2 linked regions of the Acidicapsa acidisoli genome follow. The protein of the gene in region 1 interacts with the protein of each later gene in a pairwise test. Links are inferred from orthologs where the notes say so. Each region holds a gene or a part of one and is shown in the gene's direction. Other genes may lie near its edges. The genes, in order: secG and secA.

Evidence for each region.
Region 2: the proteins of secG (region 1) and secA interact in binary tests that used the Escherichia coli proteins (3 or more experiments, as listed by UniProt). The link is inferred for Acidicapsa acidisoli from one-to-one orthologs.

The regions. Positions count from the first base shown.
Region 1 is NZ_JAGSYI010000004.1:275,495-278,539, forward strand. Bases 296-3,022 are described here. They hold secG (preprotein translocase subunit SecG), read left to right. Parts: upstream 296-1,363; coding sequence 1,364-1,681; downstream 1,682-3,022. Other genes in these bases: OHL23_RS23155 (GNAT family N-acetyltransferase), read left to right, coding at 300-1,007; OHL23_RS23170 (MBL fold metallo-hydrolase), read left to right, coding at 1,785-2,426; OHL23_RS23175 (hypothetical protein), read right to left, coding at 2,459-2,593; OHL23_RS23180 (M28 family metallopeptidase), read right to left, coding at 2,734-3,022. Outside these bases: OHL23_RS23150 (FliA/WhiG family RNA polymerase sigma factor), read right to left, coding at 1-144; more of OHL23_RS23180, read right to left, coding at 3,023-3,045. UniProt on the Escherichia coli protein: Subunit of the protein translocation channel SecYEG. Overexpression of some hybrid proteins has been thought to jam the protein secretion apparatus resulting in cell death; while this may be true it also results in FtsH-mediated degradation of SecY.
Region 2 is NZ_JAGSYI010000004.1:612,503-616,333, reverse strand. The notes cover bases 219-3,731. They hold secA (preprotein translocase subunit SecA), read left to right. Parts: upstream 219-549; coding sequence 550-3,531; downstream 3,532-3,731. Other genes in these bases: OHL23_RS24430 (energy transducer TonB), read right to left, coding at 3,648-3,731; OHL23_RS24440 (hypothetical protein), read left to right, coding at 219-365. In the rest of the region: more of OHL23_RS24440, read left to right, coding at 1-218; more of OHL23_RS24430, read right to left, coding at 3,732-3,831. UniProt on the Escherichia coli protein: Required for protein export, interacts with the SecYEG preprotein conducting channel.

The DNA.
Region 1 (3,045 bases):
ATTCTTAGGAAGACGTCCATGAATGCGACGCGCGACGAATCGCACCATGGGTAAGTGCTTCAGCAACGCATGGTCTTGCTCAAGTATCGGATTGGGTCGGGGCATGTGTGTCGTGATCTGCTTTTGCATGAAATCCTTTCTCATATTCATTGTCTCTGAATCTATGCAGTATGATGCACATTTGATCCTATCGTAACTCATAATAATATTACTTAGGTAACTTATCGGTAACTTGGTGGCCCGCATCATTTCCGATTCTTTTCCCGATTCTTTGTCGTAGTTGATTCATCGGATATTCAATGACTAAAGCTGTAAGCTTCACCCCACTTGATAACCCTATATGGCTTTCCCTCATCTCCCCTCACGCTGGATTCGCCAGGGGCCTCGGGATGGCGCGGAGGTTTGATCCCGCGATTGGCCCGCTTTCCGGCATGAAAGATCAAAGCCCTGAGGCTTACGGCGCGCTGGCTGAGTTATTTCAGCCGGACGAGTTTGCTGTGCTCTTTCTTGACTCCGCGCCGGAGTTGCCGCCGGGATGGCGGATGCACTTACATCTACTGCTAGACCAGATGGTGTGCGAAGGGCGTCCTAAAGTGCCCGAGAGCCCTTTTTTCATAGAGAAGCTCAGCGCTGACGATGCGCTGGAGATGCTTGAGCTGGCGACGTTGACGGAGCCGGGGCCATTCCGGCAGCGGACCTGGGAGTTGGGGGGATTTCAGGGTATTCGTGAGGATGGGCGGCTTGCCGCGATGGCAGGACGACGGCTCGCGCTCCCTGGATTCGTCGAGGTCAGCGCGGTTTGCACCCACCCGGATTTTCGAGGACGGGGTTACGCCGCCGCGCTGGTGGCCTCGGTCGCCGGGGCGATTTATGACGAGGGCGATATGCCGATCCTTCATGTTTTGCCGACGAACACCGGCGCCATTCGCGTTTACGAGTCGGTTGGATTTACGCGACGGCGGACGTTCGATCTCGCCGTGGTCTTGCCTCCAGCAAAAGAGGATTAAGGTAATAGACAAGGCCAAGAGCCCCAAACATGACGTGCTGCTCAACCCTGGCCATCCGAAGTTTTCACGGATCGTCCATACGCCGCCGGAACCGGTGATTTGGGATGAAGGACTTTTCCGCAAGTGAGAAGTGCTTTCGTACCTTTCGCCAGTCCTGCGCCTTTGGTATACTTCGGAAGTTGCCCCTCGTGCGGAGGTGGCGAAATTGGCAGACGCACAAGCTTGAGGTGCTTGCGCCGCAAGGCATAGGGGTTCAAGTCCCCTCCTCCGCACCAAATTTTCTCCCGTTGTGGGCACCCGAAATGCGGCTTTGAGCGGGTAGCTTATCGAACGAGGCCAAGGAAAGCAGTAACAGAATGCAATTTTTGCTTTACGCAGTCATCGTGATTCACATTATCGTGTCGTTCTTTCTGATCGGGGTGGTATTGCTGCAGCAGGGCAAGAGCGCCGACCTGGCAGGAACTTTTGGCGGTCAAGGCTCGCAGACGGCCTTTGGCCCGCGCGCGGCAGCCAATATTCTCACCAAGCTGACTGGCTGGGCGGCGGCTGTGTTCATGATTACGTCGCTCTCTCTGACGATCCTGTACCTGCGGTCTTCTGGTTCGAGCAGTTCCGTGTTTTCGGGAATGAAAGGCAGCGCTCCCGTTTCCGCGCCAGCCAAGCCGGGTAAGTAGAAGATACATCGCGAGTTTGAGAACAAAAGGCAGACCGGTTGGTCTGCCTTTTTCGCGTCCGGAAAAACCCTCCGACAGGCATTCCCTGCCCTACAATCTCTCCATGAGCGCTGAAAAGCCTATTATCGAAACCTTTCCCGTAGGTCCGCTGGAATGCAACTGTACGATTTTGGGTGACCCGAACACTCGCGAAGCAATCGTGATAGACCCCGGCGAAGATATCGCTCGCATTCATAAAAGGCTGGCCGATCTCGGACTGAAGCTGACGCAGATTCTCATCACGCACGCACATATCGACCATATTGGAGGCGCGCTTCGCCTGAAGCGGCTTACCGGTGCGCCGATTCTGATGAACGAGAGCGACCTGCCGCTCTTGAAAATCATGGAACAGCAAGCTGGATGGCTGGGAGTTGAGACGCCGGAAACGGAATCGCCCGACGGCAATCTTAAGGATGGACAAAAAGTAGGACTCCAGGATCTTGCTGCGCAGGTCCTGCATACGCCGGGTCACACTCGGGGCAGCGTTTGCCTGTATTTCAAACGGATCGACCTGCTGATTGCGGGAGACACGCTTTTTGCGGGAAGCATTGGGCGGACAGATCTGCCGGGAGGCGATTCGAAGCAGATTCTCACTTCGATTCACAGCCGTCTGATGGTGCTGCCTGAGGATACGACCGTTCTGCCAGGCCATGGTCCGGTTACGACCATTGGCAAAGAGAAGGAACGAAATCCCTTCCTGATCTGAGCTTGATTTTGGTCTGAGTCGGATCTCTCCTGCTAAGTGGCACTTAACAGGAGGGCGAAAATCAGCGCCACCGAAAATCCCAACACGAGGACGGCGCGGCGGATCAATCTTGCGGACAGATAGCTGTACTCCGTGGCCGTTAGTACGCGGCTCGATGGATAGTTCATGGGATAAATGGATTCTCCTGGGCAGGATGACCGCAAATGCGCCGGTTACCGGCTATATTGATACGCGCAAAGCCCAGGAGAATCCCTTCATGACGAAATGGGGGCGGCGGAGCGTGAGATTGCGCCGCCGCATTTTGGGGCTATTTTGCGCCGCCGGCGTCAGACGGAGTCACTGGCGATGGGGCCACTGACTTGAGCTTTTCGGTGGCCGCGTCGATTGCCGCGCTTTCGCCGGTGAGGACTTTACCCACGGTTACGGTCGAGGCTTCGGCGATGGACCACTTACGCTGTTCAATGGCTTCGCGAACGGCAGGCAGAGTTTTCACTCCGTAGCCGGTATACGCGCCGGGGGCATAGAGCTGATGCTTGAACCAGGTTCGGCCTGGCAGGCCGGCGGCACTGAAGTACGCCCGCTCGGTCTGCATGAGCAATTGATTGACCTGGTCGATGGT
Region 2 (3,831 bases), 340 kb from region 1 along the record:
TGCTGGCTTTGCTGGCGGATGTCGCTCGGGCGAATGTTCCGGCGCAGGTTGGCGGCGAATCTGCCGGAGGCTTGATTCTGAGCACTGCGGGTCAGCTCCGCGTGGGGCCGGCCGGAGGTACGATTCTTGTTCGCCGGCGCGCGAATGGTCCTCTTGTACCTATTGCCGGGACCAAGCGGCGTGGATTGACGCCGTCCCGCTGGGCGAGAATTCTCTCCGAAAGGACTCACTCTTCGACCCCGGTCGTTCTGGCAGCAGGTGCGATTGCGCCGCGCGAGGGGTCCGGTTCTTCCTTCGTTTCACTCTGCAAGTCAGCCTCTCCGTCGCTGGCGATCTTTGCGCATTCTGGGAGTCCGGCTCCCTAATCGCCGTACTTCCTGCTCGGATGCGAGCACGATTGTGCCGTCAAGATCAATCCGGTTCGTCTCATTTCCCAGTTTGGGTGGTCGGCCGAAGGAACGGATTCTGTGATTGCTGTGCGTTGCTCAGAAGACTCTCATTCATGCTTCGAAAATACGAAGCATTTAGACTGTCAGATGGAGACCTGCCTTGTTCGGTAAGCTGCTTACAAAAATCTTTGGCACCAATAACGAGCGCGTAATCAAGCGCCTGTTGCCGATTGTCACTCAAATCAACGCTCTTGAGCCTCATATCATTCCGCTGACGGATGATGAGCTGCGGGCCAAGACGAATGAATTCCGCATCCGAATTGCTGCACGTATCGAAGGGATCACGGACGAGGACGAGATCCGGACTGCCGAGAAGGCTGCGCTCGACGAACTGCTGCCGGAGGCCTTTGCCGTGGTGCGCGAGGCGGGCAAGCGCGCGGTCAAGATGCGGCACTTTGACGTGCAGATGATCGGCGGCATGGTGCTGCACCAGGGCAAGATTGCCGAGATGCGTACCGGCGAAGGCAAGACGCTGGTGGCGACGCTCTCCTGCTATCTGAATGCGCTGGCCGGGCATGGTGTGCATGTGGTCACAGTGAACGATTACCTGGCCAAGCGCGATGCCGAGTGGATGGGTAAGATTTACGAGTTCCTGGGCATGACGGTGGGCGTGATCGTGCATGATCTGAGTGACGATCAGAGGCGCGAGGCTTATGCAGCGGACATCACCTATGGGACCAACAACGAGTTCGGCTTCGACTATCTTCGCGACAACATGAAGTTTGAGTTGAAGGACTGTGTCCAGCGCGGGCACTACTACTCCATCGTCGACGAGGTTGACTCGATCCTGATAGATGAGTCGCGGACGCCGCTGATCATCTCTGGGCCGACGGATCAGACGACGGACAAGTATGCGCGTGTGAAATCGATCATTCCGAAGCTGGAACTGGGCGAGGAGACTGACCCAGGACAGGGCGAGGCGAAGATCTTCACCGGCGACTATGTTGTCGATGAGAAGCACCGGACGATCGGCGTCACGGACGAGGGCTGGTTCAAGATCGAGGAGTTGCTGGGGATCGACAACATTGCCGATCCGGAAAACTGGGATCTGAAGCACTACGTCGAAGTGGCGATCAAGGCGCATGCTCTCTACAAACGCGATGTGGATTATGTGGTCAAGGACGGCGAAGTCATCATTGTCGACACCTTTACCGGACGCCTGATGCCGGGGCGGCGCTGGTCGGATGGACTGCACCAGTCGGTGGAGGCGAAGGAAGGCGTCAACATCCGCAAGGAAGATCAGACGCTGGCGACGATTACCTTCCAGAACTATTTCCGTTTGTATAAGAAGCTGTCCGGCATGACGGGAACGGCGGAGACGGAAGCGGCGGAGTTCGACAAGATCTACAAGCTGGATATCACGGTTATTCCGACGAACAAGCCGATGCTGCGTGGGGATGGTTCGGATATTGTGTACCGGACGATCAAGGAGAAGTACAAGGCTGTTGCGGATGATATTGCCACGCTGCATGAGACGGGGCAGCCGGTGCTGGTGGGTACGACTTCGATCGAGAAGAGCGAGCTGTTGTCGCAGACCTTGCAGCGCAAGGGCGTGAAGCACGTGGTGCTGAACGCCAAGTTCCATGAGCGCGAGGCGGAGATTGTCGCGCAGGCCGGGCGGCTGGGGATGGTGACCATCGCCACGAACATGGCCGGACGCGGCACGGATATTATTCTCGGCGGCAATCCGGATTTCATGACGCGGCAGGAGCTGGTGAAAAAGGGATTGGCGCGGGCGATCAGTGCCGCTGAGGGTGCGATCAACCCCATGGCTCCGGCGGGGTTTCTGCGCTTCTATTACCAGGGGCAGGAGTTTGAGACGCCCGAACAGCAGTGGCAGGAAGTGAACAGCGTTCATGCCGCGGCGGTGCAGGCGGAACACGTTCAAGTCATTGAGGCCGGCGGGCTGTTTATCCTGGGCACGGAACGGCATGAGTCGCGGCGTATCGATAACCAGTTGCGTGGCCGTGCCGGCCGGCAGGGCGATCCGGGCGCTTCGCGGTTTTATCTATCGCTGGAAGACGACCTGATGCGCATCTTCGCAAAGGCGTGGGTTTCGACGCTGCTGGAGCGCCTGGGGATGGAAGAGGGCGTGCCGATCGAGTCGAAGATGATTTCGAAGCGCATCGAGGGCGCGCAAAAGGCGGTCGAGTCGCAGAACTTCGAGCAGCGCAAGCACCTGCTGGAGTACGACGATGTGATGAACAAGCAGCGCGAGGCGGTGTATGGACTGCGCCGTTCCCTGCTCTTGGCTGTCGAGCAGCGGGAGCTGATTCTTGAGGATTACCTTTCCAATATTCTAAGCCTGATTCTGGATGAGTTCGCTCCGGAGACGGCGCATCCGGAGCAGTGGAATCTGAAGGGACTGAAGGAGAAGTTGATCGGGCAGTTCGGGTTCGATCTGGAAGCGCAGAAGCTTGATCCGATGGAGTTGACGCGTCACGAACTGGGGGATGCGATCTACAACAGGCTGCGCGCGGATTACGAGTCCAAGGAGAAGATTCTCGGCGCTGAGGCGATGCGCTACCACGAGCGGATGGTGATGCTTTCGGTGCTGGACGGCCTTTGGAAGGATCATCTGCTGGCGATGGACCACCTGAAGGAAGGGATCGGGATGCGCGGGTATGCGCAACAGGATCCGCTGGTGGCGTACAAGAAAGAGTCGTTCGAGATGTTCGAGGCGATGATGACTCGCTTCCAGGAAGATACGGCGCGGTATCTGTTCCGGATGCAGATTGTCGGGCCGGATGGACAGCCTTTCACGGAAGCGCCGGAGTTGGATCGGACGGTTCCGGCGGCGCCTCCGGTGGAGAGCGCTGTGCTGGAACCTGCGGCGGTTTCGGCGCGAAGTCAGGTGAGGGAGATTGCGGTGCCAACGCGGGCCCCGAGCACGACGATCGATGCGCTTGAGAAGGAGTTCGAGCGCAAGAAGAAGCGGGAAATCGAAGCGGCTCGTTTCGCGGGGTCGCAGGCGAGCAGCGAACCGGCGCAACGTCATGCAGGCAGCAAGGTTGGACGCAACGATCCTTGCCCGTGCGGTTCCGGGAAGAAGTACAAGAAATGCCACGGCGTGGAAGCCTGAGTTGAGGAAAAAAATGAGGGCAAAGTCAGGGAGGGGGGATGCTGTCTTTACCCTCATTTGGCCCTGTCTTTGCCCTCGGCGGAAGTACTCCGCCAAGCTGCGCTCCGACAAACGCGCTACTGTGCCAGCGCGAAATTGACGTCGACTTCGACGGTCGATTGATCCGACGCGGGAACGAATTTCCATTTATGGACAGCATCTTCCGCGGCTCCAGCGAGCATGTGGTTGCCGCTGACGGTCTTGGTTGCAGAGACGCTGCCATCGGGCGATACAGTTGCGGAGACGCGCACGACGCCGCTG